3 regions of the Enterobacter sp. RIT637 genome follow, and region 2 is predicted to be linked to each of the others. Evidence: predicted binding sites of a transcription regulator. Region 2 holds the regulator's gene; each other region holds the start of a gene.
The links. The regulator PurR, encoded in region 2, represses purine synthesis genes. The targets are predictions, from matches to a motif close to CANGCAAACGTTTGCNTG.
Positions count from the first base shown of each region.

Region 1: gltS (sodium/glutamate symporter) is a predicted target of PurR. The motif match lies at 7,059-7,076, and genes of this name have one in related genera.
Region 3: pyrD (quinone-dependent dihydroorotate dehydrogenase) is a predicted target of PurR. The motif match lies at 8,234-8,251, and genes of this name have one in related genera.

Region 1 is NZ_JAIHAZ010000012.1:51,937-62,557, forward strand. It holds gene K5E19_RS16705 (glycoside-pentoside-hexuronide family transporter) at 1-1,334, shown strand, start outside; gene yicI (alpha-xylosidase) at 1,347-3,665, shown strand; gene K5E19_RS16715 (AsmA family protein) at 3,808-5,496, opposite strand; gene xanP (xanthine/proton symporter XanP) at 5,616-7,007, opposite strand; gene gltS (sodium/glutamate symporter) at 7,233-8,435, shown strand; gene recG (ATP-dependent DNA helicase RecG) at 8,438-10,519, opposite strand; gene trmH (tRNA (guanosine(18)-2'-O)-methyltransferase TrmH) at 10,523-10,621, opposite strand, start outside.
Region 2 is NZ_JAIHAZ010000001.1:459,595-470,215, reverse strand. It holds gene K5E19_RS02290 (alkene reductase) at 1-1,024, shown strand, start outside; gene gloA (lactoylglutathione lyase) at 1,124-1,531, shown strand; gene rnt (ribonuclease T) at 1,628-2,287, shown strand; gene grxD (monothiol glutaredoxin 4) at 2,365-2,712, opposite strand; gene K5E19_RS02270 (C40 family peptidase) at 3,051-3,824, shown strand; gene sodB (superoxide dismutase [Fe]) at 3,948-4,529, shown strand; gene K5E19_RS02260 (MFS transporter) at 4,567-5,733, opposite strand; gene K5E19_RS02255 (YnhF family membrane protein) at 5,900-5,989, opposite strand; gene purR (HTH-type transcriptional repressor PurR) at 6,287-7,312, shown strand; gene punR (DNA-binding transcriptional activator PunR) at 7,329-8,240, opposite strand; gene punC (purine nucleoside transporter PunC) at 8,355-9,554, shown strand; gene cfa (cyclopropane fatty acyl phospholipid synthase) at 9,854-10,621, shown strand, end outside.
Region 3 is NZ_JAIHAZ010000001.1:98,887-109,507, reverse strand. It holds gene pqiA (membrane integrity-associated transporter subunit PqiA) at 1-1,174, opposite strand, end outside; gene K5E19_RS00415 (ABC transporter ATP-binding protein) at 1,188-3,095, opposite strand; gene rlmKL (bifunctional 23S rRNA (guanine(2069)-N(7))-methyltransferase RlmK/23S rRNA (guanine(2445)-N(2))-methyltransferase RlmL) at 3,108-5,216, opposite strand; gene K5E19_RS00405 (YcbX family protein) at 5,315-6,424, shown strand; gene zapC (cell division protein ZapC) at 6,421-6,963, opposite strand; gene pyrD (quinone-dependent dihydroorotate dehydrogenase) at 7,129-8,139, opposite strand; gene ssuE (NADPH-dependent FMN reductase) at 8,388-8,963, shown strand; gene K5E19_RS00385 (sulfonate ABC transporter substrate-binding protein) at 8,956-9,918, shown strand; gene ssuD (FMNH2-dependent alkanesulfonate monooxygenase) at 9,915-10,621, shown strand, end outside.

The DNA of each region.
Region 1 (10,621 bases), on a different contig from region 2:
GCCACATCATTTTTGATAACGTCATGTTGTACATGATGTTTTTCTACACCGATATTTTCGGCATTCCCGCCGGGTTTGTCGGCACCATGTTCCTGCTGGCGCGCGCGCTGGATGCGATTTCCGACCCGTGCATGGGCCTGATTGCCGACCGCACCCGCAGCCGCTGGGGCAAGTTCCGTCCGTGGATTTTGTTCGGCGCTATCCCGTTCGGCATCGTCTGCGTGCTGGCCTACACCACGCCGGACCTCAGCCTCAACGGCAAAATGATATACGCCGCCGTTACCTACACCCTGCTGACCCTGCTCTATACCGTGGTCAATATTCCGTACTGCGCGCTGGGCGGCGTGATCACCAACGACCCGACGCAGCGTATCTCCCTTCAGTCCTGGCGCTTTGTGCTGGCGACCGCGGGCGGCATGCTCTCCACGGTGCTGATGATGCCGCTGGTGAACTTGATTGGCGGCGACGATAAGGCGTTCGGCTTCCAGGGCGGCATCGCCGTGCTGTCGGTAGTCGCGTTCCTGATGCTGGCGTTCTGCTTCTTTACCACCAAAGAGCGCATCCAGGTGCCGCCGAGCACCACCTCCATGCGGGAAGACCTGCGCGACATCTGGCACAACGACCAGTGGCGCATCGTTGGCGTGCTCACCATCCTCAACATCCTCGCCGTCTGCGTGCGCGGCGGCGCGATGATGTACTACTGCACCTGGATCATGGGCTCGCCGGAGGTGTTCGTCGCGTTCCTCACCACCTACTGCGTCGGCAACCTGATTGGCTCCGCGCTGGCGAAACCGCTCACCGACTGGAAGTGCAAGGTCAGCATCTTCTGGTGGACCAACGCTGCGCTGGCGGTGGTCAGCGTGGCGATGTTCTTCGTCCCGATGCACGCCACCGTGCTGATGTTCGCCTTTATCTTCGTCATCGGCGTGCTGCACCAGCTGGTGACGCCGATTCAGTGGGTGATGATGTCCGATACCGTCGACTACGGCGAATGGACCAACGGCAAGCGCCTGACCGGCATAAGCTTTGCGGGCACGCTGTTCGTGCTGAAGCTCGGCCTGGCGCTGGGCGGGGCGATGATCGGCTGGATGCTGGCAGGCGGCGGCTACGATGCGGCAGCCAAAACCCAGAACAGCGCGACCATCAGCATCATTATCGGCCTGTTTACCCTGGCCCCGGCGGTCTGCTACGTGCTGAGCGCCATCATCGCCAAACGCTACTACACGCTGAAAACCCCTTTCCTGACCAAAATCCTGGGCGAGCTGGCGCAGGGCGCGCGCCGCAACCAGCAGGAGTTTGAAAACCTGCCGGTCAGCAAAGAATTACAGAACTAAGAGGACGAGAGTATGAAAATCAGTGATGGAAACTGGCTTATTCAACCGGGACTGAACGTGACGTATCCGGTGCAGGTGTTCGACGTGGAGCAGCAGGGCAATGACCTGGTGGTGTTTGTTGCGCCGCGCGACGTGCGCGAACGCACCTGGCAGCTCGACACGTTGATGTTCACGGTGCGCCTGTTTGCCCCGCAGGAAGGGATTGTCGGGGTGCGCATTGAGCACTTCCAGGGCGCGCTGAATAACGGCCCACACTATCCGCTGAACGTTCTGAAAGACGTGAAGGTAGAGATTGAAAACAACGCCGAGTTTGCCGAGCTGAAAAGCGGCAGCGTCAGCGTGCGCGTTACCAAAGGCGAGTTCTGGGCGCTGGATTTCCTGCGTAATGGCCAGCGCATTACCGGCAGCCAGCTGAAAAACAACGGCTACGTGCAGGACAGCAACACCGACCGCAATTACGTGTTCGAACGGCTGGATCTGGGCGTGGGGGAAACGGTCTACGGTCTGGGCGAGCGCTTTACCGCGCTGGTGCGTAACGGTCAGACGGTCGAAACCTGGAACCGCGACGGCGGCACCAGCACCGAGCAGTCCTACAAAAATATCCCGTTCTACCTGACCAACCGCGGCTACGGCGTGCTGGTGAATCATCCGGAAAACGTCTCGTTTGAAGTTGGCTCCGAGAAGGTCTCCAAAGTGCAGTTCAGCGTGGAAGGAGAATATCTCGAGTACTTCGTGATCGACGGCCCGACGCCGAAAGAGGTGCTGAACCGCTATACGCAGTTCACCGGGCGTCCGGCGCTGCCGCCTGCCTGGTCGTTCGGCCTGTGGCTCACCACCTCGTTCACCACCAACTACGACGAAGCCACGGTGAACAGCTTTATCGACGGCATGGCCGAGCGCGACCTGCCGCTGCACGTGTTCCACTTCGACTGCTTCTGGATGAAGGCCTTCCAGTGGTGCGATTTCGAGTGGGACCCGGTGACCTTCCCGGATCCGGAAGGGATGATCCGACGCCTGAAAGAGAAAGGGCTGAAGGTCTGCGTGTGGATCAACCCGTACATCGGCCAGAAGTCGCCGATCTTCCGGGAGCTGAAAGAGAAGGGCTACCTGCTCAAGCGCCCGGACGGCTCCCTGTGGCAGTGGGACAAATGGCAGCCGGGGCTGGCGATTTACGACTTCACCAACCCGGAAGCGTGCCGGTGGTATGCCGACAAGCTGAAAGGCCTGGTGGAGATCGGCGTCGACTGCTTCAAGACCGACTTCGGCGAGCGTATCCCGACGGACGTGCAGTGGTTCGACGGGTCCGATCCGCAGAAGATGCACAACCACTATGCCTACATCTATAACGAGCTGGTGTGGAACGTGCTGAAAGAGACGGTGGGAGAAGAAGAGGCGGTGCTGTTTGCCCGTTCGGCGTCCGTAGGTGCACAGCAGTTCCCGGTGCACTGGGGCGGCGACTGCTACGCCAACTATGAATCGATGGCCGAAAGCCTGCGCGGCGGGCTGTCGATTGGCCTGTCCGGATTCGGGTTCTGGAGCCACGATATCGGCGGGTTCGAAAACACCGCTCCGGCGCACGTTTACAAACGCTGGTGCGCGTTCGGGCTGTTCTCCAGCCACAGCCGCCTGCACGGCAGCAAATCCTACCGCGTGCCGTGGGCGTACGATGACGAGTCCTGCGACGTGGTGCGCCACTTCACGCAGCTGAAGTGTCAGCTGATGCCGTATCTGTATCGTCAGGCGGCGCTGGCGCGCGAGTTCGGCACGCCGATGCTGCGGGCGATGATGCTGGAGTTCCCGGACGATCCGGCGTGCGATTATCTCGACCGTCAGTACATGCTGGGGGATTCGGTGATGGTTGCGCCGGTGTTCTCCGAAGCGGGGGACGTGCAGTTCTATCTGCCGGAAGGCTGCTGGACGCACCTGTGGCACAACGACGAAATTCTGGGCAGCCGCTGGCATAAGCAGCAGCACGATTTCATGAGCCTGCCGGTCTACGTGCGCGACAACACGCTGCTGGCGCTGGGTAGCAATAACCAGAAGCCGGACTACGCGTGGAACGCGGGGACGGCCTTCCAGCTGTTTAACCTGGACGACGGCGCAACGGCGGTGAGCGAAGTGCCTGCGGCGGACGGCTCCGTGGCGTTTACGCTGAAGGCGTCACGCCGGGGCGACACCGTGACCTTTACCGGCGCGGGAGACGCGCAAAACTGGTCGGTGTGCTTGCGCAACGTGCAGAAGGTGAGCGGCGTAGAAGGTGGTTCACACGCGGGCAGCGAGTGGGGTGTGGTGGTGAAAGCGGAGGGGGAAGTGGTGGTGGTTCACTTCTGAGCCGTAAAAATGCCCGGTGGCGCTTCGCTTACTGTGTCTACGATAATTGTGCGGTCTGATGCCCTCACCCTGACCCTCTCCCACAGGGAGAGGGAACCAAAACCTCGTAGGCCGGGTAAGGCGCAGCCGCCACCCGGCTTGTTTATTGCACTGGTGTTGAAACCACCCCGCCCGTCATCGTCTGCTGCACCTGCTGTTTATCCATATTCACCGCGTTCAGCTTGCCGTTCACCATCGGCTTCAACGGGGCATTCGCCTGCACGCTGCCGCTGGCGGTGAGCTGAATATTGCCGTCGCCCGTAATCGGTAGCGCAGGCCAGCCCCACTGTTGCAGCACGTTGAGCGGCACGCCGCGCCCGTTCAGGCTCACCGTGGTCTGCCGCTGCGGAAGCTGTGAAACCGTCGCCGTGGCTTCCAGAATACCTTTCTCGGTAAAGGCGCTCAGGTCGGTAATGTTCACCGTGGCGGCGTTGGCATTCAGCGCCAGCGACGGACGGCGCACGTCCACGCGGTTAAAGGTCGCCGCCGCGCCGTTCAGGGTTGCGCTGCCGCCCCAGACGCCCCACTGGCGATCTTTCGCCAGCTGAAGGTTTGCGCCATAGCCGTCCAGAGAGGTGATCTGCCACGGGAAGGTGGGATCGATGTCGATCACCAGATTGCGGCTCAGGCCGAATTTTTTCAGCGTCACGCTGTTCAGCCATTCCGGCAGGGGATCCATCCACAGCGTTTTCCAGTTGTCAGGCAGGGTGTACTCCAGCCCGGCGATGGCAACATCGTCCAGCACCAGCGCTTTACCGTCGCGCAGCCAGTTGCCGGAGGTGCGTACCATCCCGCCCTCCCAGCGGGAGGTGAACTGGCGCAGCGCGATACCCTGCGGGGAGAATTCCGCGTTCAGAATCGGGTCGAACAGATGCAGCGAGCCGTAGATAAACTCGCTGGCGTTCATGGACAGGCGGCCTTCCTGGCTCTGCCAGTCGCCTTTGCTGAGAGTCAGGTTGCGCAGGCTCAAATCAAGATCCGTCACCGCCCAGTCCGGCCCCTGCAGGCGCGCGTCTGTTACTTCCAGCCGACCAATCTGCAGGGAAGGGAGCGTGGTGATGGGAGCAAAGAAATCCATCAGCGATTTATCACTTTGCAGGCGGATTTCATTCAGACGCATGCTGTCGATAATCCAGCTGCCGTCAGCGTTACGCAGGGCGGAACCGGTGAGCGAGCCGCGCGCCATATCCGCGCCAATGGTGCTCAGCACCACCTCTTTACCGTTGAGCTGCCCCTGAATCAGGACGTTGCTGGCCGGGACGCCGTTCAGAGTGAGCGAGCCTGCGCTCATCTGAATCTGCGCGTTTTTGCCCAGCACGTTGCCCGCCTCAGGCTGCCACGGGCTGACGCCGCCCGTGACTTTCTGCGCGCTCAGGTCCCATTCCGTATTCGGGCTGTTAAAGGCCATGTTGTTTAGCTGCAAGCGGTCCGCCTGGAAAGGCAGCGGCGCGGTTTGCGGAGAGAGGTTCAGCGTGCCGTCGAACAGGGTAATGGTGTCCATATGCAGCGGATCGGTTACCTGACGGCTGCTCAGACCAATATCGACTTTTTTTGCTACCAGAGTGGCGGGTTTGCCGTCACGACCAAAGGTGACATTTTCCAGAATGAGGTGAGAAGGGGATGAAAAACGGTGATCCATCAGGTCAAAGTTGAGTTCGTAATCGGTATTTACCGTAACCCAATTGCTGACCTGCGACGCGCCCCAGCGGGTCTGAAGCAAAATATAAAATGCCAGCACTACCACAAGCAGAGCTAACAGAAGATAGATGATCAGCTTTCCAATAAATTTCATGGTCTTCCATCCCGCAAAACGCACATAAAGGAGTTATGCACGATTTATACGCAATGCTCAAGGCGGGAATGGTGTAATTAGATGTCACGGCAGGCATTGACTGCCTGCCGTGAGAGAAATCAATTTTTCTCAGGCGGGAAAACGAGGTTCAGAACGATAGCGGTGATACCGCCCGCGGCAATGCCGGAAGAGAGCAGGTTTTTCACCCAGTCAGGCGCAAACTGCAGGATCAGCGGCTGCTGGGAAACGCCCAGACCGACGGCCAGCGACAGCGCGATAATCATGATCGCGCGGCGGTTCAGCGGTTCGCGGGAGACGATACGCACGCCAGAGGCCGCGATAGTGCCGAACATCACCAGCGTCGCGCCGCCCAGCACAGGCTCAGGGATGTGCTGCACAAAGCCGCTCACTGCCGGGAACAGGCCGAGGACGATCAGCATCAGCGCCACCACAAACCCGACGTAGCGGCTGGCCACGCCGGTCAGCTGGATCACGCCGTTATTCTGACCGAAGCAGGAATTCGGGAAGGTGTTGAATACGGCAGAGACAAACGAGTTCAGGCCGTTCGCGAGCACACCGCCTTTCAGGCGCTTCATGTACAGCGGGCCGGACACCGGCTGCTCGGAGACGTCCGAAGTAGCGGTGATGTCCCCGATGGTCTCCAGAGAGGTGATCATAAAGACCAGCATCAGCGGCAGCAGCAGGCCCCAGTCAATGCCAAGACCGTAGTACAGCGGCGTAGGAACGGTGATCAGCGCGCTGTTGGTCGGCGCGGTGTTCTCCGGCAGCATGCCCAGCGCCCACGCCAGCAGGTAACCCGCCGCCATGGCGATCACCAGCGAGGCGACGCGCAGGTAAGGGTTACGCTGACGGTTAAGCAGAATAATGATCGCCAGCACGACACCCGCCAGCAGCAGGTTTTTCGGCGCGCCGAAGGTGTGGTCGCTCATTGCCGCATAGCCGCCGCCGATAGACGTCAGGCCCACCTGAATCAGCGACAGGCCGATGATCATGACGACCACGCCGGAAACGAGCGGGGTGATGACGCGGCGAGCCAGGTGCAGAACGCGGGAGATCACCATCTCCGTGCAGCTTGCCAGCATCAGCGTGCCGAACAGCGCCGCCATCATGGTCGGGACATCCGCACCGCCGGTTTTCAGCGCCGTACCGCCCATGATCAGCGGTGCCACGAAGTTAAAGCTGGTGCCCTGAATCGACAATAATCCCGACCCTACCGGACCCCAGGCTTTAATTTGAATAATAGAGGCGACGCCGGAGGCAAAAAGAGACATGCTGATAATGTGCTGCGTGTCCTGCGCCGGTAAACCGAGCGCCTGGCAAATCAGCAGCGCAGGGGTGATCACCGCAACAAACATCGCCAGAAGATGCTGGCAGGCGGCGAAAAGCGTTTGCGGCAGCGGCGGGCGGTCTTCAAGGCGGTAAATCAGTTCGCTATTTTGCTTCTGCGCAATCGGTTGCGCATCAGGCGACTCTATGGTGTTAACGGACATCGGCGGCAATCCCACGGTGGAAAAGCGGGCATTTTATCTGACCACCTGGTAAAAGCAAACGATTGCCAACAAAAAAAGACAAGAAAATCTGCCGCTGTGAGCAGGTTTTCTACAACCCATCGGAAAAAAAAATTACACTTTTTGCGCCGGTGACTCATGACGAGCGCAAACCGGCCCAGGATAACGCCGCGTGTGTATGGAACACGCGCATAACAGGAGCCTTTTATGATTCATCTCGATACGTTGTCGACCCTTGTTGCCGCAACGCTGGTTCTTCTGCTTGGTCGCAAGCTGGTACACAGTGTTTCCTTTCTGAAAAAGTACACCATTCCTGAACCTGTCGCCGGCGGTCTGCTGGTGGCGCTGGCCCTGCTGATACTGAAGAAAAGCATGGGCTGGGAAATTGATTTTGACATGTCCCTGAAAGACCCGTTGATGCTGGCTTTCTTTGCCACCATCGGCCTGAACGCCAACCTCGCAAGCCTGCGCTCGGGCGGTAAGGTGCTCGGCGTATTTCTGATTGTGGTGGTGGGGCTGCTGCTGATGCAAAACGCCATCGGCATCGGGATGGCGACGCTGCTGGGGCTGGACCCGCTGATGGGGCTGCTGGCAGGATCAATTACCCTGTCAGGCGGTCACGGTACCGGGGCGGCGTGGAGCAAGTTGTTCATCGAGCGCTACGGCTTTGAAAATGCGACTGAAGTTGCGATGGCCTGCGCCACCTTTGGCCTGGTGCTGGGTGGCCTGATTGGCGGCCCGGTGGCGCGGTATCTGGTTAAGCACTCCACCACGCCGAACGGCAGGCCGGACGATGAAATGGTGCCGACCGCGTTCGAAAAGCCGGACGTCGGGCGCAGTATTACCTCGCTGGTGATGATTGAAACCATCGCGATGATCGCCATCTGCCTGACCGTAGGAAAAGTGGTTGCACAATGGCTGGCGGGCACAGCCTTTGAACTGCCGACGTTTGTTTGCGTGCTGTTCATTGGTGTGATCCTGAGCAACGGTCTGGCGCTGATGGGCTTCTACCGCGTGTTTGAACGGGCGGTATCGGTGCTCGGCAACGTCAGTCTGTCGCTGTTCCTGGCGATGGCGCTCATGAGCCTCAAACTGTGGGAGCTGGCCTCGCTGGCGCTGCCGATGGTGGCGATTCTGGCGGTGCAGGCGCTGTTTATGGCGCTCTATGCCATGTTTGTCACCTGGCGCATGATGGGCAAAAACTACGATGCGGCGGTGCTGGCGGCGGGTCACTGCGGGTTTGGTCTGGGGGCTACCCCAACGGCTATCGCCAACATGCAGGCGATCACCGAACGGTTCGGGCCATCGCATACGGCGTTTCTGGTGGTCCCGATGGTTGGCGCGTTCTTTATTGATATCGTCAACGCGCTGGTGATCAAGCTGTACCTGATGCTGCCGATGTTTGCCTGAGATCAGGCGTTGGAATAGCGTTCGGTTTCCGGCATCCAGCGCTCAATTAACGCTGCCGCCTGTTCGGGGTAGCGTTCATGAATATGGCGTGCCAGGCGCTGAACTTCGGGGATCATCGCTTGATCGCGCAGCAAATCCGCCACTTTGAATTCCGCGTTCCCCGTCTGACGCGTGCCCAGCAGTTCGCCCGGGCCGCGGATCTCCAGGTCTTTTTGCGCAATCACAAAACCGTCGTTGCTGTCGCGCAGCACCTGCAACCGCATCTGGGCGGTTTTCGAGAGCGGGGCTTTATAGAGCAGTACGCAGTGGGAAGCCACCGCGCCACGACCGACGCGTCCGCGCAGCTGGTGAAGCTGGGCAAGGCCGAGACGCTCCGGGTTTTCGATGATCATCAGGCTGGAATTCGGGACGTCCACGCCGACTTCGATCACCGTGGTGGCGATCAGCAGATGCAAATCACCCTGTTTGAACGACTGCATCACCGCCTGTTTTTCGGCGGGCTTCATGCGTCCGTGAACCAGACCCACATTCAGCTCCGGCAGCGCCAGCTTAAGCTCTTCCCACGTGGCTTCGGCAGCCTGCGCTTCCAGCAGTTCAGACTCTTCAATCAGCGTACAGACCCAGTAGGCCTGACGCCCTTCTTGGGTGCAGGCGTTGCGCACGCGGTCGATGATATCGCTGCGGCGCGTGTCAGGAATGGCGACCGTTGTGACCGGGGTACGGCCCGGCGGCAGTTCGTCGATGGTGGAGGTATCCAGATCGGCGTAGGCGGTCATCGCCAGGGTGCGCGGGATCGGCGTGGCGGTCATGATCAGCTGATGCGGATGGAAGCCCTGCTGCAGCCCTTTTTCCCACAGCGCCAGACGCTGATGCACGCCGAAGCGGTGCTGCTCGTCGATAATCACCAGCGCAAGGCCGTTAAACTGCACCTGCTCCTGGAAGATGGCGTGCGTGCCGACAATCATCTGCACTTGTCCGCTGGCAATGGCCTCCTGCTGCGCAAGGCGTGCTTTGCCTTTTTGCTTCCCGGCAAGCCAGCCCACTTCAATCCCCAGCGGTGCAAACCAGGCGCGGAAATTGTTGGCGTGCTGCTCGGCCAGCAGTTCGGTCGGCGCCATCAGCGCCACCTGCTTGCCGTGGGTAATCGCGCGCAGGGCCGCCAGCGCTGCAACCAGCGTTTTACCGGAGCCTACGTCGCCCTGCACCAGGCGCATCATCGGCACGTCGAGCGCCATATCGCGTTCGATTTCGGCGGTGACGCGCGCTTGCGCGCCGGTGGGTTTAAACGGTAGCGAGGCCAGCAGCTTATCTTTGAGTTCATCATTCTGGCTTAACGGCTGGGCATGGAAACGCTGTGCGCCCGCGCGAAGCGCCAGCATGCTCAGGTTATGCGCCAGTAATTCCTCAAGGATAAGACGCCGTTGGGCGGGGTGTTTGCCGCTTTCTAAATCGCTGAGCTGCAGCGTTGGCGGCGGGCGGTGCAGGGTGCGCAGCGCCTCGGGCAGGCTCATCATGCCCTGCGCCAGCTCGGGCGGCAGCAGCTCGGTAATGGCGCAGGTATCCAGCAGCTCAAGCGCCTGATCGGTGAGCTTACGCAGCGTCGCCTGCTTGATGCCTTCCGTCGTCGGGTAAACCGGGGTGAGCGTCTCCTGCAGCTCTGGCGTGCTGAGATCGCCCTGTACGCGGTACTCCGGGTGGATCATCTCTGCGCCGTACTTCCCGCGTTTGGCCTCGCCATAGGCCAGCACCCTGCGGCCCGTTGCCAGGCTGTTTTTCATCGCCGCGCTGAAGTTGAAAAAACGCATGGTGAGAATGCCGGTGCCGTCGCTGATCTGGCAGGTCATCATCCGGCGTCCGCCGAAGGTGATGTTGCAGTTCAGGACTTCGCCTTCAACGGTGGCGTAAATGGCAGGAAGGAGATCGCCAATCTTGTAGAGCTGGGTGCGGTCTTCGTAACGCAGGGGGAGGTGAAGCAGGAGATCCTGCACGGTGTGCAGGCCAATTTTTGCCAGCTTATTGCTTTGCGCCGCGCCCACGCCCGTCAGGCTGTTTAGCGGGATGGCATCCAGCAGGCGGCCTTTCATCGCTTACCCGGCGTACTGCATGGTGGCCCACCACTCGGCATCGGCTTCAATTTCGCCCTGCGCGTTGACGTGGGGGTAAGGCAATTTTTTCTGCTTCGCAAC
Region 2 (10,621 bases):
GCTGACCCGTCTTCGCAGCATCGAACCGGGTGACATCCCAACGCCTCTGATGGGTGAATATTACCGTCAGCGCGCAAGCTCAGGCCTTATCATCTCTGAAGCCACGCAGATTTCAGCCCAGGCGAAAGGCTATGCCGGTGCGCCCGGTCTGCACAGCCCGGAGCAAATTGCCGCGTGGAAGAAAATCACCGCAGGCGTGCACGTAGAAGAGGGCCGCATTGCGGTTCAGCTGTGGCACACCGGACGTATCTCGCACAGCAGCATCCAGCCTGGCGGCCAGGCGCCGGTCTCCGCGTCGGCCTTGAGCGCAAATACCCGTACTTCCCTGCGTGATGAAAACGGGAATGCGATCCGCGTGGACACCTCTATGCCGCGCGCACTTGAGCTGGATGAAATTCCGGGTATCGTGAACGATTTCCGCCAGGCCGTGGCCAACGCTCGTGAAGCCGGTTTCGACCTCGTTGAACTGCACTCTGCACACGGTTACCTGCTGCACCAGTTCCTGTCACCGTCCTCTAACCACCGCACGGACCAGTACGGCGGCAGCGTTGAAAACCGCGCGCGTCTGGTGCTTGAAGTGGTGGATGCGGTATGCCAAGAGTGGAGCGCAGACCGTATTGGTATTCGCGTCTCCCCTATTGGTTCTTTCCAGAACGTCGACAACGGCCCGAACGAAGAAGCGGACGCGCTGTATCTGATTGAAGAGCTGGCGAAACGCGGAATTGCTTATCTGCACATGTCCGAGCCGGACTGGGCAGGCGGCCAGCCTTACACAGAAGCATTCCGCCAGAAAGTGCGCGAGCGCTTCCACGGCGTGATCATCGGTGCGGGTGCGTATACCCCAGAGAAAGCCGAAGACCTGATCGGCAAAGGCCTGATCGACGCGGTCGCGTTTGGCCGTGACTTTATTGCGAACCCTGATCTGGTTGCCCGTCTGCAGAAGAAAGCAGAGCTGAACCCACAGCGCCCTGAAAGCTTCTACGGCGGTGGCGCGGAAGGCTATACCGACTACCCTTCGCTGTAATCCCCCATTGTGCATTGATAGCGGCGACATTTCGCCGCTATACTAAAACATCGTTTCTGTTCAAAAAGATACTCCATTCCATTGGTTAATGAGGAAATTATGCGCCTACTTCACACCATGCTGCGCGTTGGCGACCTGCAACGTTCCATCAATTTCTACACTAACGTTCTGGGCATGACGCTGCTGCGCACCAGCGAAAACCCTGAATACAAATATTCGCTGGCGTTCGTAGGTTACGGCCCGGAAACGGATGAGGCCGTCATCGAGCTGACCTACAACTGGGGCGTGGACAGCTATGAGCTGGGCACTGCATACGGTCATATCGCGCTGGAAGTGGACAACGCAGCGGAAGCCTGTGAGCGCATCCGCAGCAACGGCGGCAACGTTACGCGTGAGGCGGGCCCGGTAAAAGGCGGCACCACCGTGATTGCGTTTGTTGAAGATCCCGACGGTTATAAAATCGAACTGATCGAAGCCAAAGACGCTGGCCGCGGTCTGGGCAACTGATCTCGCAGGGCGCACTATGCGCCCGTAGTTTTACTGCATCCCCTCTCAAAATTTGCCATAATGCGCACTGCTTTTTTCCCCTTGTAAGAGACCCTGATGTCCGATAACGCTCAATTTACCGGTCTGTGCGACCGTTTTCGTGGTTTTTATCCCGTTGTCATTGATGTAGAAACAGCCGGATTTAACGCTAAAACCGATGCGCTGCTTGAAATTGCCGCCATCACGCTGAAGATGGATGAACAGGGCTGGCTTACACCGGACACCACGCTGCATTTCCATGTTGAACCTTTTGAAGGGGCAAACCTGCAGCCAGAGGCGCTGGCCTTTAACGGTATCGATCCGAAAAACCCGTTACGTGGCGCGGTCAGTGAATATGACGCGCTACACGCTATCTTTAAAATGGTGCGCAAAGGCATGAAAGAGAATGACTGTAGCCGCGCCATTATGGTGGCCCACAACGCGACGTTCGATCACAGCTTTACGATGGCCGCCGCAGAGCGCGCCTCGCTGAAACGCAACCCGTTCCATCCGTTTGTGACGTTCGACACCGCAGCCCTAAGCGGTCTGGCGCTGGGCCAAACGGTGCTGTCCAAAGCCTGCATCACGGCAGGGATCGAGTTTGACGGCACGCAGGCGCACTCGGCGCTCTACGATACGGAGCGCACGGCAGAACTGTTTTGTGAAATTGTTAACCGCTGGAAACGCCTGGGCGGCTGGCCGCTGCCGATGGGTGATGAGGCCGATCGCCAATCGTAGGCCGCGTAAGCGCAGCGCCACCCGGCAAAAAAAAAGCGACCACACTAAGCGGGTCGCTTTTTTATTTCCGCAGAAAATTACTCTGCGTCCGGCTCTTCCGTTTTGTACTTCGCCGCCGTCTCTTTGATCAGCTGCTGCAGTTCGCCACGCTGATACATTTCGATCAGGATGTCGCAACCGCCCACCAGCTCACCGTCAACCCACAGCTGTGGGAACGTCGGCCAGTTTGCGTATTTTGGCAGCTCAGCGCGGATGTCCGGGTTCTGCAGGATATCAACGTAAGCAAAACGCTCACCACAGGCAGATAACGCCTGAACCGCTTGTGCGGAGAAACCGCAGCTTGGCAGCTTCGGAGAACCTTTCATGTACAGGAGAATCGGGTTTTCAGCGATTTGTTGCTGAATTTTTTCAATAGTGGTGCTCATGTCTTGCTTCCTTTAACTTCTGTTACGGCATTCGTCTGACATTGTAGCGGTTCAGACAGACATCGGAAAATAACATTTTTGTCACGTCTTACTATTTTAACGGTTAACGCTAAAAGATGCATTGCAAATGACGCTTATCCCTGTTTGCAGTACGGTTTTGCTTAGGGAGTGGACAATTGTGCGACAGAACGATGAATTTTTTTGCACTTGCTAACGAAACATGATTTTAGAATGAAAAATGCTATTAACTTCTCGGGTTTTTATGGATTAGAATCGACGGGCTTTGTAAATCATACGCGGGTATTATTGATGGCCTGCATAAATCAGGGGACTGCCCAGTGGCGCGGATAAATAAAATCTCGATCACGCTCTGTGCTTTACTGTTTACATCACTCACTTTCACGCCAGCGGCGAACGCCTCTGAACAGGCGCGGCATTCTGCTGTACAAAAATCGCATCTGGTTAAGTCCACAGAACGTAAGAAAAAAACCACCAGCAAGACCGTAAAGAAAAAAACACCCACTCAGACCAAAAAGACCGCCTCCAGCAAGACGAAAACATCCCCAGCCCACACCGCACATTCTACCCGACGTAAAGCCTCGCAAACGGCCGCCAACCTTGTGACAGAAAAATGCACTACGCGTAAAGGTCACAAAGCGAAGTGCACGAAGGTCACGAAATTAGCCGAAGTGCATAAAGTCCGTATGCAGAAAGCGCAAAAAACGGCGATGAATAAATTAATGGGGCAAATAGGGAAACCGTATCACTGGGGTGGCACTTCTCCGCGAACGGGTTTCGATTGCAGTGGCCTGGTGTATTACGCTTATAAAGACCTGGTGAAGTTCCGTATTCCGCGTACCGCTAATGAAATGTACCACCTGCGCGACGCCGCACCGGTCAATCGTGGTGAGCTGGAGAACGGAGACCTCGTGTTCTTCCGTACTCAGGGTCGCGGCACGGCTGACCATGTCGGCGTCTACGTTGGCAACGGAAAATTCATTCAGTCACCGCGTAGCGGCCAGGACATCCAGATTACCTCGCTCAGTGAAGACTACTGGGTGCGTCACTACGTTGGCGCACGTCGCGTCATGACGCCAAAAACCATTCGCTAACCCCTGCCCTGCCGCACGCGTGGCAGGGTAAGTTCCTCTTTTGCATACCCTTTCAATTTGCTATCCTTTCCATGTTGTCTGTAGGGTTATTGACAACATACAAATAAAATAAGGAGAGAAGCAATGTCGTTCGAATTACCTGCACTACCGTATGCCAAAGACGCCCTGGCACCGCACATTTCTGCGGAAACCCTGGAATATCATTACGGCAAGCATCACCAGACGTACGTCACCAACCTGAACAATCTGATTAAGGGCACCGATTTCGAAGGCAAAACGCTGGAAGAGATCGTCCGCAGCTCAGAGGGTGGCGTATTTAACAACGCGGCTCAGGTGTGGAACCACACCTTCTACTGGCACTGCCTGGCGCCGAATGCCGGCGGTGAACCTGCCGGTGAACTGGCGGCCGCCATTAACGCCGCTTTTGGCAGCTTCGCGGATTTCAAAGCGAAGTTTACCGATGCAGCCATCAAAAACTTCGGTTCTGGCTGGACGTGGCTGGTCAAAGAAGCGGATGGCAAGCTGGCTATCGTTTCCACCTCGAATGCGGGCACCCCGCTGACCACCAGTGCTAAACCGCTGATGACCGTGGACGTATGGGAACACGCTTACTACATTGATTACCGTAACGCGCGTCCTAACTATCTGGAGCACTTATGGGCGCTGGCTAACTGGGACTTTGTGGCGAAGAACTTCGCCGCGTAAGAGACTCGCAGAAGGGTTCGCCCTTCTGCGTTTTTACTTATTCCGCCGCGCAGGCGGCTTCTGGCTGTTTACGCCCGGACATCAGCACTAACAGCAGGCCGAGTGCGGCAATAATTGCCCCCATTACCGGCACAAAACTGTATCCCAGACCGCCGGAAATCACCGCCCCGCCCGCTGCGGCCCCCAGCGCATTACCCAGGTTAAACGCACCGATATTCACGGAAGAAGAGAGACCTGGCGCTTCATGGGCGACACGCATCACCCGCATCTGAAGCGGTGGTACCACGGCAAAGGTAGCAGCGCCCCACACGACCATCGCAATCGCGGCACCCCATTCGTTGCGCGCCAGCCACGGGATCGCAATCATGATGACAATCAGCAGGGTTAAAAAGCCTTTCAGCGTACCGCTCACGGAACGATCGGCCAGCTTCCCGCCCAGATAGTTACCGATAGAGAAGCCCACGCCAATCAGCACCAGCATCGCGGTAATAAAGATCGGCGTCGCGTGGGTGATATCGTGCAGCACCGGTGAAATATAGGTGTAGAGCGTAAACATCGCACCGGCCCCCAGCACCGTGGTCAGCAACGCGGAAAGCACCTGAGGACGCATCAGCACCGACAGCTCTTTACGCACGTCAGGACGTTCACCGGCGCTCCCTTTCGGTAAGGAGAAGAACAACGCCACCATCGCCACCACGCCCAGCCCGGCTGTCGCCAGGAAAGACATTCGCCAGCCAATCACTTCACCCAGCCAGGTGGCCGCCGGCACACCGCCTATGTTGGCGATAGTCAGCCCCATAAACATGGTCGCCACCGCGCTGGCCTGCTTGTGCTTCGGAACCACGCTTGCCGCAACAACCGAGCCCAGACCGAAAAATGCGCCATGGTTCAGGCTGGTCAGAATACGCGACAGCATCAGGGTGGTGTAATCCGGCGCAATTGCGGAGAGCACGTTGCCCAGCGTAAAGATCACCATTAAAAATATCAGCGCATTGCGACGTGCGCGGTGCGACAGCAGCAGCGTCATCAGCGGGGCCCCGACCATCACGCCGATGGCATAGGCGCTAATTAACATCCCGGCAGCAGGAATAGAGACGTCCACGCCGCGTGCGATAACAGGCAGTAACCCCATGGGGGAGAATTCAGTGGTGCCAATCCCAAAAGCGCCAATCGCCAGGGCCAGCAGAGGAAAATTGATTTTCATGAGTCAACTCCGGATGCCGTGTCATCAAGCGACACAGAACAAAGAAGTCAAAAGCATGACATCAATCACAAAATTTGAGAAGTTAACATTTTGGCAAAAGATTTTTGCCGGAGAGGTAACAATAGGAAGCAAATGAGGAGGGAGAGGACTCTCCCCCCCGCGTAAATCAATGCAGCGCAGCCGTCAAACCACCGGCAACAATCAATGCCAGCACGATAAAGGTGGTCACCAGCGAAAACTTCAGATCGGAACTCATCAATTTTTCTCCTTTTAATCACCCCACGAAAAGTGAGCTTGCTCATTTTTACACAGTTTACGTCAAAAATCTTCCTGGATTTAAACTGATATCCACTTTAGCTCTTCCCCTTTTCATCAAGATAGGACAAAATTCCACGCTAAATTTATTAGCGTACCGGCCATTGACCCCCTCCTGACGTCCTGTGTCGTTTTCCCGGCGTGTCGCAACTCAAGATTGCGTAATAAGGGTGAGAGAAGGCAAACGTTTACCTTCAAGTTTTTCAGGAGTTTAGGATATGGTCTGGAGTGACATTGAATGGCAACAATAAAAGACGTAGCAAAACGCGCAAACGTTTCCACTACAACCGTATCACATGTAATTAACAAAACCCGCTTCGTCGCGGAAGAGACGCGCAACGCCGTCTGGGCGGCGATCAAGGAGTTACATTACTCCCCAAGTGCGGTTGCGCGCAGCCTGAAGGTGAATCACACCAAGTCGATTGGCTTGCTGGCGACCAGCAGCGAAGCGGCCTATTTTGCCGAAATCATCGAAGCCGTTGAGAAAAACTGCTTCCAGAAAGGCTATACGCTGATTCTGGGCAACGCGTGGAACAGCATCGAGAAGCAGCGCGCCTACCTGTCGATGATGGCGCAAAAGCGCGTCGATGGCCTGCTGGTGATGTGTTCTGAGTACCCAGAGTCCGTGCTTTCTATGCTGGAAGAGTATCGCCACATTCCGATGGTGGTGATGGACTGGGGCGAAGCGCGCGCGGATTTCACCGATTCCGTTATCGATAATGCCTTTGAAGGCGGCTATATGGCCGGTCGTTATCTGATCGAACGCGGTCACCGCGAGATTGGCGTGATCCCGGGGCCGCTGGAACGCAACACCGGTGCGGGCCGTCTGGCCGGGTTTATGAAGGCAATGGAAGAGGCGCTCATCACCGTGCCGGAAAACTGGATTGTTCAGGGCGACTTTGAGCCGGAATCCGGCTACCGCGCAATGCAGCAGATTGTCTCCCAACCGCATCGCCCGACGGCCGTTTTCTGTGGCGGCGATATTATGGCGATGGGCGCGCTCTGCGCCGCCGACGAGCTGGGCCTGCGGGTGCCGCAGGATATTTCCGTGATCGGGTATGACAACGTGCGTAACGCGCGCTTCTTCACCCCGGCGCTGACCACCATTCACCAGCCAAAAGATTCACTGGGCGAAACGGCTTTCAACATGCTGATGGACAGGATCGTCAACAAGCGTGAAGAATCCCAGTCGATTGAAGTTCACCCGCGCCTCATTGAGCGCCGCTCCGTGGCGGACGGTCCGTTCCGCGACTATCGCCGTTAATCGCTTACGGAGCCAGTTATGCTGGCTCCCGTAGCCACTCCCGATTCAACGTTTCGCTGTCTCCCAGATAATCCAGCAGCCAGGCCATCGCAGGCGATACGTCGTTTTGCTGCCAGGTCAGACAGCAGGCCGCATCCGGGAACGGATTTTCCAGCGTTAGCGCTGTCCACTCGCCGGTATCGATACGCGGACGCGCGAAGTGTACGGGCACCATCGCCACGCACAGCCCCGCAGAAAGACAGGTTGCCGACGATTCCCAGTCAGGGGCCACCACGCGACGCTGGTTGTCCAGCAGCCAGGTAATGCGCTTGGGCAGCGAGCGCGAGGTATCTTCCAGCACTAGCGACGGCCAGTTGCGCAGCGTGTCATCGCTGAGAGGGCCTTCCATTGTCGCCAGCGGATGATCGCTGGCGACAACGCAGGTCCAGCTCAGCATCCCCATATCGCGAAACGCATAGCGTCCCCCAACGGGGATCGCCTGCGTGGCCCCAATCGCCATCTCAACCCTGCCATCCGCCAGCGCGTCCCAGACGCCGTTGAACACCTCCTGGGAGACCCGCAGTTCGACATCAGAAAAATGACGATAGAAATCCACGATCATCTGCCGGGTCCGTTCCGGCTTAACGATATTATCCACCGCGATGGAGAGATGGCCGCGCCAGCCGTTCGCGATCTGCTGACACTGCTCGCGGGTGATCTGCATTTTTTTGATAACAGAACGCCCTTCCTTCAAAAACCACGCGCCTGCGGGCGTTAATTCCACGTCGCGATGACGCCGCTCGAACAGCGGAACCGCCAGCCACTCTTCCAGCTGACGCACGGTGTAGCTGATCGCCGAGGGTACGCGGTGTAACTCCTGCGCGGCACCGGTGAAACTGCCGTTACGGGCAACAGCATCGACAACTTCAAGAGAATAATCTGACCACATGTTCTGCCTGCAAAAAATTTGAATGCACTCGACAAATATTAGCGTTTCACAAGCCGCTTTGCACTCCCTACACTCTGCGCCAACGTACACCTGCCTCCTCAGGAGAATAAAAGAATGCAACCCAGGAAAGGATTTTTAGTCTGGCTCGGCGGCTTAAGCGTGCTGGGCTTTTTAGCGACCGACATGTATCTGCCCGCGTTTGCCGCGATGCAGGAAGATCTGCAAACCCCCGCAGCCGCTATCAGCGCCAGCCTGAGCCTGTTCCTCGCCGGTTTTGCCTTCGCGCAGCTGCTCTGGGGGCCGCTCTCCGATCGCTTTGGTCGTAAACCGGTGCTGCTACTGGGTCTGGCTATTTTTGCCGTGGGTTGCCTCGGCATGCTGTGGGTACGCGATGCCACCTGGCTGCTGGTACTGCGTTTCATTCAGGCCGTTGGCGTCTGTGCTGCAGCGGTGACCTGGCAGGCGCTGGTGACCGATTATTATCCGGCATCCCGCACTAACCGAATTTTCGCCACCATTATGCCGCTGGTCGGTCTCTCGCCTGCCCTTGCCCCGTTGCTCGGAAGCTGGATCCTCGCCCATTTCGACTGGCAGGCGATTTTCGCCACGCTCTTTGCCATTACCCTGGTACTGATGCTGCCCGCGTTCTTCCTCAAGCCTGCGCATAAAAAAGAGACGCATCCTGACGCGAAGCCGATTACCTTTGCCTCGCTGCTGCGGTCAAAAGCCTATCGCGGCAACGTCCTGATTTACGCAGCCTGTTCCGCCAGTTTCTTCGCGTGGCTGACTGGCTCACCGTTCATTCTGCACGATATGGGATACAGCCCGGCGGCAATCGGCCTGAGCTATGTTCCGCAGACCATCGCTTTCCTGGTCGGCGGCTACGGCTGTCGCGCAGCGCTGCAGAAGTGGGAAGGCCAGCAGATGCTGCCCTGGCTACTGGTGCTGTTCGCGTTAAGCGTTTTCGGCACATGGGCCGTCGGGTTTATTCCGGGTACGGGCCTGACAGAAATTTTGATTCCGTTCTGCGTCATGGCCGTCGCTAACGGTGCTATTTACCCCATCGTGGTGGCGCAGGCGTTACGTCCGTTCCCGCAGGCGACGGGACGCGCCGCCGCTCTGCAGAATACGTTACAGCTGGGTCTGTGCTTCCTGGCAAGCCTGGTGGTCTCTGCGTTGATTGTCACGCCGCTCCTGACTACCACCAGCGTTATGCTGGTGACCGTTGCGCTGGCTGCCCTGGGCTACCGTATGCAGTCCTCCGCACAGCGCGAGCAGAATGCGCGTCAGCAGGTGGAAACGTCGCACGCATAATCGCGCCAGTAATTATGTTAAGACTTAGTGATTAGGTTGCTAAGAATTTTCTATTGAATCACCAAATTTTGAGGCCTATACTCAATTTGGTTCGATTAAATACGATAAATATTAAGTGTTAACGGGAGCCGGAGTGCTCCCGTTTTACCATGGAAGGCTTTTCGGCAAGGGTTATCTCCCTTCCTCTGTTCTACGTCGGATATTAGCCTCGCGGGCATTAACCGTGAGATTTCTCACAAACCAAAAAAAGCGTCTACGCTGTTTTAAGGTTCTGATCACAGCAAGGTGATGGAGAAGCTATGAGTTCATCGTGTATAGAAGAAGTCAGCGTTCCGGACGATAACTGGTCCCGGATCGTCAGTGAACTGTTGGGCCGTGCGGGCATCACGATTAATGGATCGTCCCCCGCCGATCCGCAGGTCAAACATCCCGATTTTTTTAAACGCGTCTTGCAGGAGGGATCGTTAGGCCTGGGCGAAAGCTATATGGACGGCTGGTGGGAGTGTGAACGGCTGGACATGTTCTTCTCCAGCGTATTGCGCGCCGGTCTTGAAAATCAGCTCCCTCGCCACTTCAAAGACACGCTGCGTATCGCCTCCGCCCGCCTGTTCAATCTGCAAAGTAAAAAGCGGGCTTGGATCGTCGGTAAAGAGCACTACGATCTCGGTAATGACCTGTTCAGCCGTATGCTTGATCCCTTAATGCAATATTCCTGCGGCTACTGGAAAAAGGCCACAACGCTTGAAGAGGCGCAGCAGGATAAACTGCGTCTGATCTGCGAGAAACTGCAGTTACAGCCGGGTATGCGCGTGCTGGATATCGGCTGCGGCTGGGGCGGTCTGGCGTATTTTATGGCGAAGCATTACGGTGCCAGCGTTGTGGGCGTGACGATTTCAGCTGAACAACAAAAAATGGCTCAGACACGTTGCCAGGATCTGGATGTCGATATTCGGCTTCAGGATTACCGCGATCTTAACGAACAGTTCGACCGCATCGTTTCTGTTGGCATGTTTGAGCATGTGGGTCCGAAAAACTACAGAACCTATTTTGACGTTGCCGACCGAAAC
Region 3 (10,621 bases), 360 kb from region 2:
TAATGACGACCAACGCAAACATTAGCGCTCCCATTGCGGGATAAATACTCATCAGTCCCCCCATGCGCACCAGCGCAGAGAGAACGGCGATCACAAACACATCAATCATTGACCAGCGGCCAACAAATTCAACAACTTCGTAGATCAGGTGCATGCGTTCGCTGTCGCGTTTGCCGTGACCTTTCGCGTCCCAGCAGAGCCAGGCAATGGCGATCATTTTTAAGGTTGGCACCATAATACTGGCGATGAAGATCACGCCAGCCACCGGATACGATCCCTCGCCCCACAGCAAAACGACCCCAGCAAGGATGGTTGAGGGCATTTTATCGCCGAGTAAATCGGTGATCATAATGGGCAGAATATTGGCTGGCAGATAGAGCATGATTGACGTGACCAGCAACGCCATTGTCCACTGCAGGCTATTTTTACGACGTACATGGCCTTTCGTTTCGCAACGAGGACACACATCGAGTTCCGCGGGCAGGATGGCGGTACAGCATGAGCAAGAGCGCAGCCCCTGACGGATACCCGGCACACCGACTTTCACCGTCTGCGCAAGCGTCGGTGCTGGCGCGATATCATCCCACGCCCATCGCCTGTCTACGCACTGGAAGGCGCGCAGCTGTAATACACAGTAAAGGCACCAGGGAATAAAGCTGCTGCCAATTCCCACATCGCCGTAGGCCATCAGCTTGACGAAACTGACCAGAATCCCCGCCAGAAAGATCTCGGCCATCCCCCAACTTTTCAGTTGGAACAGGATACGCGCGAGCTTAATTTTAAGGGATGCGGGCATCCTGACGCGGTTCACCAGCAACAGGATCACCACCAGACAGAACGCCGGGACGATTTGGACAAAGAGGAGGAAAAAGGTGCCGAGGCTGGCGTAATCTTCCGAGAACATCACGCCAGGAATTTCAAGCAGATCAACCTCGCTGGTCATGCCGCCCACTTTCATATAAATGAAAGGGAAGAGGTTGGAAAGCAGCAGCATGAACAATGCAGCAAGGGCATAAGCAGTGGGACGCTGCCTTGGCGCGTCCCACTCCGTCGTCAACGTTGCGCCGCAACGTGGACACAGGGCTTTATGTCCGTGACCAAGCTCTGGCAACGCCACGAGCATATCGCATTGCGAGCATAATATATGCCTGTCGGCGTGGTGCTGGTCACACATAGTTAATCCCTGTTTATGCGCCGTTTTTCAGAGACTCGAGGTACTCCCAGCGCTCAAATGCTTCTTCCAGGGCTTTTTCAGCCGCGGACAGTTCAGCCAATATTTTCTGAGTATAGTCGTGCGGCTGCGTAAAGAATGACGCATCAGCAACCTGAATTTGCAGCGTTTCAAGAGCAGCTTCCAGTTCTTCAAGACGCTGAGGTAAGCCTTCCAGTTCGCGCAGCAGGTTATAGCTCATTTTAGCAGGAGATTTTTTGACAGTTTCTGCTTTTGCTATAACCGGTTCCGGTGCACTTTTGGATTTTGCCTGTTTTTGCAGCAGCGACTGGGTTTGTTGTCCACGCGCGTCATGATAACCGCCCACGTATTGACCAATCCGGCCTTCACCTTCAAAAATCCAGCACTCGGTTACGGTGTTATCAACAAACTGACGATCGTGGCTCACCAGCATCACGGTTCCCTGATAACCGTCGATTAACTCCTCCAGTAATTCCAGCGTTTCGACATCCAGATCGTTGGTTGGTTCATCGAGAATCAACAGGTTACTTGGCTTCAGGAACAGACGTGCCAGCAGCAGTCGGTTTCGCTCGCCGCCAGACAGCGCGCGTACCGGTGTCATTGCACGTTTCGGATGGAACAGGAAGTCCTGCAAATAGCCCAGCACGTGGCGCGGCTTACCGTTAACCATCACTTCTTGCTTACCTTCAGCGAGGTTATCCATCACCGTTCTGTCCGGGTCAAGCTCTGCGCGGTGCTGGTCGAAGTAGGCCACTTCCAGCTTCGTACCACAGTGAACGCGACCGCTATCAGCCTTCAGCTGGCCTAACATCAGTTTGAGCAGCGTGGTTTTACCACAGCCGTTCGGGCCAATGAGGGCAATTTTGTCGCCACGCTGAACCTGAGCGGAAAAGTCTTTCACCAGCACTTTGCCGTCAACCTGGTAATTCACGTCTTCCATCTCAAAGACGATTTTGCCCGAGCGGGATGCCTCTTCCACCTGCATCTTCGCGCTACCCATCACCTCACGGCGGGCGCTACGCTCGTTACGCATCGCTTTTAACGCCCGCACGCGGCCTTCGTTACGGGTACGGCGGGCTTTGATGCCCTGGCGGATCCAGACCTCTTCTTGCGCCAGCTTGCGGTCGAACTCAGCGTTTTGCAGCTCTTCTACGCGCAGGTTTTCTTCTTTTTCCAACAGATAGGTGTCGTAATCGCCAGGATAGGTCACCAGTTTGCCGCGATCGAGATCGACAATGCGGGTCGCCATGTTGCGGATAAACGAACGGTCGTGCGAGATGAAAATAATGGTGCCGTTGAAGGTCTTCAGGAACCCTTCCAGCCAGTCGATGGCTTCAATGTCCAGGTGGTTGGTCGGTTCGTCAAGCAGCAGCACTTTCGGGCCGCTGACCAGCGCGCGTCCCAGCGCCGCTTTACGCAGCCAGCCGCCGGAAAGTGATGCCAGCTCCATATCCGCATCCAGACCTAACTGGTCCAGCACTTCAGTGATACGGCTTTCAAGCTGCCACAGGCCGTGATGATCCAGCAGCTCCTGCAGGCGCGCCATTTCATTAAGGTTTTTTTCGCTCGGGTCGGTCATCACCAGATGCGAAATTTCATGATAGCTCTTCAGGTATTCGGCCTGTTCAGAGATCCCTTCCGCAACGAAGTCGTATACGGTACCCGCCACGTTACGCGGTGGATCCTGCTGCAGTCGAGAAACAATCAGATCCTGCTCGTAAACGATACGGCCGTCATCCAGGCCCTGCTCACGGTTAAGGATCTTCATCAGCGTGGATTTACCCGCGCCGTTACGACCTACCAGACAAACGCGTTCGTTGTCTTCAATATGCAGTTCAGTATCATCGAGAAGGGGCGCATCGCTGAAAGACAGCCAGGCGCCGTGCATGCTAATTAGTGACATTTATATTTCCTTTCAGACCGCTGAGATTAACCAGCAGTTATGGATCTGACGGTTACGGGCAAAGTCCTGAGACAGCGTTTTCTGGCTGATTTCTTGCGCTTTCAGTCCCAGCGTGGCTAAGCCTTCATGATCCATGCGGAAGCCGCGTTTGTTGTTCGAGAACATAATGGTGCCGCCTTTACGCAGCAGGCGCTTCAGGTCGGTCATCAGGCGCAGGTGATCGCGTTGAACATCAAAGCTATCCTCCATACGCTTGGAGTTGGAGAAGGTCGGCGGATCGATGAAGATCAGATCGAACTGCTCGTCGGTATCACGCAGCCAGCCCAGCACGTCGGCCTGCATCAGGCGATGCTGACGTCCGGTCAGGCCGTTCAGACGCAGGTTGCGCTCCGCCCACTCCAGATAGGTGCGGGACATATCCACCGTGGTGGTGCTCCGCGCACCGCCCAGACCCGCATGCACGCTGGCGCTGCCGGTATAGGAGAACAGGTTGAGGAAATCTTTGCCCTTGCTCATCTGGCCCAGCATGCGGCGCGCGATACGGTGGTCAAGGAACAGGCCGGTATCAAGATAGTCGGTCAGGTTTACCCACAGGCGGGCGTTGTACTCGCCCACTTCGATAAAATCGCCCTTCTCGCCCATCTTCTGATACTGGTTTTTGCCCTTCTGGCGCTCGCGGGTTTTCAGTACCAGTTTGTTCGGCGTAATGCCCAGCACGGCGATGGTCGCCGCAATGACGTCCAGCATGCGCTGACGCGCTTTTTGCGCATCAATGGTTTTCGGTGGCGCATATTCCTGAATCACCACCCAGTCCGCGTAGCGGTCAACCGCCACGTTGTACTCCGGCAGGTCGGCGTCGTACAGGCGATAGCATTCAATCCCTTCCTGCTTCGCCCACTTCTCATATTTTTTCAGGTTCTTGCGCAGGCGGTTGGCGTAATCTTCCGCCACGCCGGACGGCTTGCTGTCCGCCGCTTTCTCCGCCAGATGGTAGTTCTTCTGCACGCAGTCCAGCGGGCCGTTTTTCGCCTTAAACTGGCGATCGGCACGCAGCTGCAGGCAGCTCAGCAGCTCCGGCGAGGCGCTAAACAGAGACAGGTTCCAGCCGCCGAAGTAGTCCTTCATATTGCGGCCCAGCAGGCTGTGTAGGGCAATCAGCGCCGGCTCGCTGTCCAGACGCTCGCCGTATGGCGGGTTACTGATTACGGTGCCGTACGGACCTTTTGGCAGCGGGTTGCTCAGGTTCGCCACGTCTTTCACCTCGAAGGTGACCAGCTCGCCGATACCGGCGCGACGGGCGTTGCTGCGCGCGCGCTCAATGACGCGCGGGTCGCTGTCCGAACCGTAGAAGTGGGAGGTGTACTCCGCCAGGCCTTTGCGCGCGCGGGTCTGCGCGTCGTCTTTGACCTCTTTCCAGAGCGCTTCGTCGTGCTGTGCCCAGCCTTTAAAGCCCCAGTGGCCGCGATGCAGGCCCGGCGCGCGGTCGGTTGCCAGCATGGCCGCTTCAATCAGCAGCGTACCGGAACCACACATAGGATCGAGCAGCGGCGTGCCCGGCTGCCAGCCGGAGCGCATCACAATGGCGGCGGCCAGCGTTTCTTTGATCGGCGCCATACCGGTGCGATCGCGGTAGCCGCGCAGGTGCAGACCCGCGCCGCTCAGATCGAGGGAGATACTCGCCGTATCACCGTTCAGCCAGACGTTAATACGCAGATCAGGATTTTCGCGATCGACGTTTGGACGTTCCTTATTTTTACGCGTGAAGCAGTCCACGATGGCGTCTTTTACGCGCAGGGCACCGTACTGGCTGTTGCGGATCTCGTCGTTCACGCCATTGAAATGCACCGCAAAGGTGGCGTTTGGCGTGAAGATCTCTGTCCAGTCGATCATCTGTACGCCGGTATAGAGATCCAGGTCGCTATAGACCTTGCACTCCTTCATCGGCAGCATGATGCGCGACGCCAGACGGCTCCACATCAGGCTCTGGTAAATAAGCCGCGTGTCGCCCTCAAAATGGACACCACCCTGAACCACCTGGCACTCTTTCGCGCCCAGGCTTTCCAGTTCAGTTTTTAACAGCTCTTCCAGCCCACGGGCCGTACTGGCAAACAGAGAATTCATATCGTCACTTTTACTCTTAGAAAATTGTCGCGCATTATAGCTAATATGGCGTGTATGTCATAAAGTTGAAGGCTTATTTTCATTTGTGGGAGTGTGCAGTGGCGACGTTATCCAGGCTTTTTATTCATCCGGTGAAATCCATGCGCGGCATCGGCGTCTCTCACGCGCTGGCCGACATGAGCGGATTCGCCTTCGATCGCATTTTTATGGTCACCGAGCCTGACGGCACGTTCATTACCGCACGCCAGTTCCCGCAGATGGTTCGCTTTACCCCTTCCCCGCTTCATGACGGTTTGCACCTTACCGCGCCGGACGGTTCCAGCGCGATAATTCGCTTTGCTGATTTTGCGCCTGTCGATGCGCCAACGGAAGTGTGGGGCAATCATTTTACCGCGCGCATCGCCCCGGATGAAATTAACCGCTGGCTGAGCGGTTTCTTCTCCCGCGACGTGCAGCTGCGCTGGGTTGGGCCTGAACCGACGCGTCGCGTGAAGCGCCATGACGCCGTTCCCCTCTCCTTCGCCGATGGCTTCCCGTTCCTGCTGACCAACGAAGCGTCACTGCGCGATTTACAGCGCCGCTGCAAAGCCAGCGTCCAGATGGAACAGTTCCGTCCGAACCTGGTGGTGACGGGTGTCGACGCCTGGGACGAAGATACCTGGAAGGTGATCCGCATCGGCAGCGTCATCTTTGATGTCGTTAAACCCTGCAGCCGCTGCATTTTCACCACCGTCAGCCCAGAGAAAGGCCAAAAACATCCTTCCGGTGAACCGTTGAAAACGTTGCAGTCATTCCGTACCGCCCAGGACAACGGCGATGTGGATTTCGGTCAGAACCTCATCCCGCGCTCCAGCGGCGCGATCCGCGTCGGTGATGAAGTAGAAATCCTCACCCGTGGTCCCGCCAGGATTTATGGTTCCAGCCAGGAAGAGGAGTTTGTTGATGTCGAGTCCGCGCCGTCGTCAGGGGTTGATATTCACTGGCAGGGTAAGGTTATTCGTGGCAACAATCAGCAGGTCTTACTTGAGCAACTGGAACAGGCAGGGATCCGCGTTCCTTACTCCTGTCGGGCAGGTATTTGCGGATGCTGTCGAATCAAGCTGGTAGAGGGAGAAGTCACTGCGCTGAAGAAATCGGCGGTAGGTGATGACGGTACGATTTTATGCTGCAGCTGTGTGCCGAAAACGTCCGTCCAGCTGGAAGCTTAAACGGCCTGTTCAAGGCTGAACGAATCAACGCGCAGCTGTGGCTTCAGCCTGTCGTTCATCACTTTAATGGCATCGCCAAGCTGCATCGTCCGCCCGGCAATCGTTACGCCGGGCTGCGCCAGCAGGCAGAGCGCAGCATTTTCGCCTGGCTCAACTACCAGTAAATTCACTTCTTCTGCGGTATCGCTCAGGTTGACGCTTGCCGCATCACCCGTTGCCGGAGTCCAGCTCATGCCGTGCGCAAGAAAATGCCAGCTTTTTGGCATTTGTGGTTTCAGGAAGCGGATAGCCACCAGCGCATTTAATACCAGCTCGGCGCGCTGCTCTTTTGAGAGCACCAGATCGCGGCATTTTTCTTCAAAAGAGAAATAAAGCGCAGCATCGTCCACGCAAAAGCCTGACGGCGAGAAAGCGTCCGGGGTTAACATTCGACGCGGAAAACGTGAACGAAACAACATGCCATTGGCTAAATCGAGCATCATACGATCGTGCTCGTCGCAAAAATACCAGCGCCAGTTATCGTCAGGTTTAATTCGCATGTGTCTCTCCCGTCCCCAAACGTCCTGTACTAAAAATGTCCTGTTTGCCGCCTCGTTTATAACACCATTAATAAAAGACTATAATGACTAAATAAGCAACAGTGACGGAATATAAAACAACCAGGGCCGGAAATAAAGCCCTGGTTGTCTGATTAGGAGAAAAGATTAGATATGAGTAACGATTTCTTTAATCAATGGCGGGCCTTTAAAAATAAAGCCGGAATAAATTTGCACCAATGATGCCCCGGCAGCCATCTTCTCGCGGGCAGCGATTACAGAGTCGATACCGCCCACGCCAATAATGGGCAGACGTCCCTGTAATTCAGCAGACAGTGCGCGAATAATTTCCGTACTTTTTAATTGTACCGGACGGCCACTTAACCCACCCGCTTCGTCACAGTTTTTCATTCCCTGAACGAGAGAACGATCGAGCGTCGTATTGGTTGCTATCACACCATCAATATTATGGCGCACTAAACTGTCGGCAACCTGGATCAATTCTTCGGCAGAAAGATCCGGGGCGATCTTAACCGCGACCGGAACATATTTATGGTGGATCGCCTGGAGTTCATTCTGCTTATTTTTAATGGCACTCAGGAGATCGTCCAGCGCGTCGCCATATTGTAATGAACGCAGGCCTGGGGTATTGGGTGAAGAAATATTCACCGCAATATAACCGGCGTAGGCATAGACTTTTTCCATACAAATCAGATAGTCATCTTTACCCTGCTCTACCGGCGTGTCTTTATTTTTACCAATATTGATGCCTAATACGCCATCAAAATGGGATTTTTTAACGTTCTCCACCAGATGATCGACACCGAGGTTGTTGAAGCCCATACGGTTGATCAGCCCCTCAGCTTCGACCAGGCGGAACAGACGCGGCTTGTCGTTACCCGGCTGCGGACGCGGCGTAACGGTACCGATTTCGATGGATCCAAACCCCATCGCGCCCAGGGCATCAATACATTCGCCATTTTTATCCAGCCCGGCCGCCAGGCCCAGCGGATTCTTAAAGGTCAGGCCCATGCATTGCACAGGTTTTTCCGGCACATTCTGACGCACCAGCGCAGCCAAAGGCGTTCCGGTAATACGACGTAATTGCTGGAATGTAAATTCATGAGCGCGCTCAGGATCGAGCTGGAAAAGGGCTTTACGAACGAAGGGGTAGTGCATGAACTCTCCTGGATTCCCGGTGTGCAAACCGGGAGGGGATTATGGGCGATCCCGCCCGGAAAGGGAATTGACCTGCGGCAAAAAATCCGCGCAAAACGCAATCGTTTACCTTCCCGTCTATTTCTTATGCACTTTTTCGCATTTTAATTGCAGATAAATCATTTAGTGGAATAACCCGGCGATGTCACACTCCTTAAAATTGTTATGAATGTTAGATAAAAGCAAACAATTAGTTATAAGGAGCAAACATGCGCGTCATCACCCTGGCCGGTAGTCCACGGTTCCCCTCGCGTTCCAGCGCCCTGCTGGAATATGCCCGTGAAAAGCTCACTGCTCTGGATGTGGAAGTGTGCCACTGGAATCTACATAACTTCGAACCTGAAGATTTGCTCTATGCCCGTTTCGACAGCCCCGCGCTTAAGACCCTGATCGAGCAACTCAAAGGGGCAGATGGCCTCATTGTGGCGACGCCCATTTATAAAGCCTCTTTTTCTGGCGCACTGAAAACCCTGCTCGACCTACTTCCGGAACGCGCGCTGGACGGCAAAGTCGTACTGCCGCTGGCAACCGGCGGTACGGTTGCCCATTTACTAGCCGTGGATTACGCACTGAAACCGGTGCTGAACGCCCTGAAAGCACAGGAGATCCTGCATGGCGTTTTCGCTGATGATTCACAGGTCATCGACTATCAACACAAGCCCCACTTTACGCCGAATCTGCAAACCCGCCTTGATGCTGCGCTGGAAACCTTCTGGCATGCGCTGCATCGCCGGGATATTCAGGTTCCCGCTTTTAATCCGTCGCAAGGAGTCGCTCATGTTTAAAACACTGACACGTATCGGGCTGGCAGGGCTGATGACCCTCTCGTCGCTGGCTCACGCGGCTGAAACCGCGCCGGAAAGCCTGCGTATCGGCTATCAGAAAGGCAGCGTCAGCATGGTGCTGGCGAAAAGCCACCAGCTTCTGGAAAAACGCTTCCCGGACACCAAATTCTCCTGGGTGGAGTTCCCGGCAGGCCCGCAGATGCTGGAGGCGCTGAACGTCGGGAGTATTGATTTAGGCAGCACGGGTGATATTCCGCCTATCTTTGCTCAGGCTGCCGGGGCCGATCTGGTCTATGTGGGCGTCGAACCCGCTAAGCCGAAAGCCGAGGTCATTCTGGTACCTGAAAATAGCGACATTAAAAGCGTTGCCGACCTTAAAGGTCATAAAGTGGCTTTCCAGAAAGGTTCCAGCTCGCACAACCTGCTGCTGCGCGCCCTGCAAGAGGCCGGGCTTAAATTCACCGACATTCAGCCCGTTTACCTGACGCCTGCCGACGCACGCGCCGCGTTCCAGCAGAAGAACGTGGATGCCTGGGCCATATGGGATCCGTACTACTCCGCAGCCTTACTGCAGGGTGGCGTGCGGGTGCTGAAAGACGGCACCACGCTGAAACAGACCGGCTCGTTCTATCTTGCTGCACGCCCTTACGCGGAAAAAAACGGCACATTTATTCAGGGCGTACTGGATACCTTTACGCAGGCCGATGCTCTGACCCGGAGCCAGCGTCAGGAGAGCATTACCCTGCTGGCAAAAACCATGGGCTTACCTGAACCGGTGATCGCGAGCTATCTCAGCCACCGTCCGCCGACCACCATTGCGCCTGTCAACGCGCACGTCGCCACCCTTCAGCAGCAAACCGCTGACCTCTTCTATCAAAACCGCCTGGTACCTAAACAGGTCAATATTCGCGAACGCATCTGGCAGCCCGCAGGCAAAGAAGGAGCTAAATCATGAGTCTGAATCTTTTCTGGTTTTTACCCACCCACGGTGATGGACACTATCTTGGTACAGAAGAGGGGTCACGCCCGGTTGACCATGGCTACCTGCAGCAGATTGCGCAGGCGGCGGACCGTATCGGTTTCACCGGCGTGCTGATCCCGACCGGACGGTCGTGCGAGGATGCGTGGCTGGTTGCCGCGTCGATGATCCCGGTCACCCAGCGTCTGAAGTTCCTGGTTGCGCTACGCCCGAGCGTGGTTTCCCCCACCGTGGCGGCGCGTCAGGCGGCAACGCTGGACAGACTGTCCAACGGTCGCGCCCTGTTTAACCTGGTAACGGGTAGCGATCCGCAAGAGCTGGCGGGCGATGGCGTATTCCTCGATCACACGGAGCGCTACGAGGCCTCCGCCGAATTCACCCGCGTCTGGCGACGCCTGCTGGAAGGTGAAACCGTCACCTTCGAAGGCAAACATATTCACGTTCGCGATGCGAAACTCTACTTCCCGCCGGTGCAGCAGCCGCGCCCGCCGCTCTATTTTGGCGGATCGTCGGATGTGGCCCAGGATCTGGCCGCCGAGCAGGTCGATCTCTACCTGACCTGGGGCGAGCCGCCTGAGCTGGTGAAAGAAAAAATTGCCCAGGTACGTGCTAAGGCGGCCGCACACGGCCGAAAGGTGCGCTTCGGTATTCGCCTCCATGTGATTGTGCGCGAAACCAA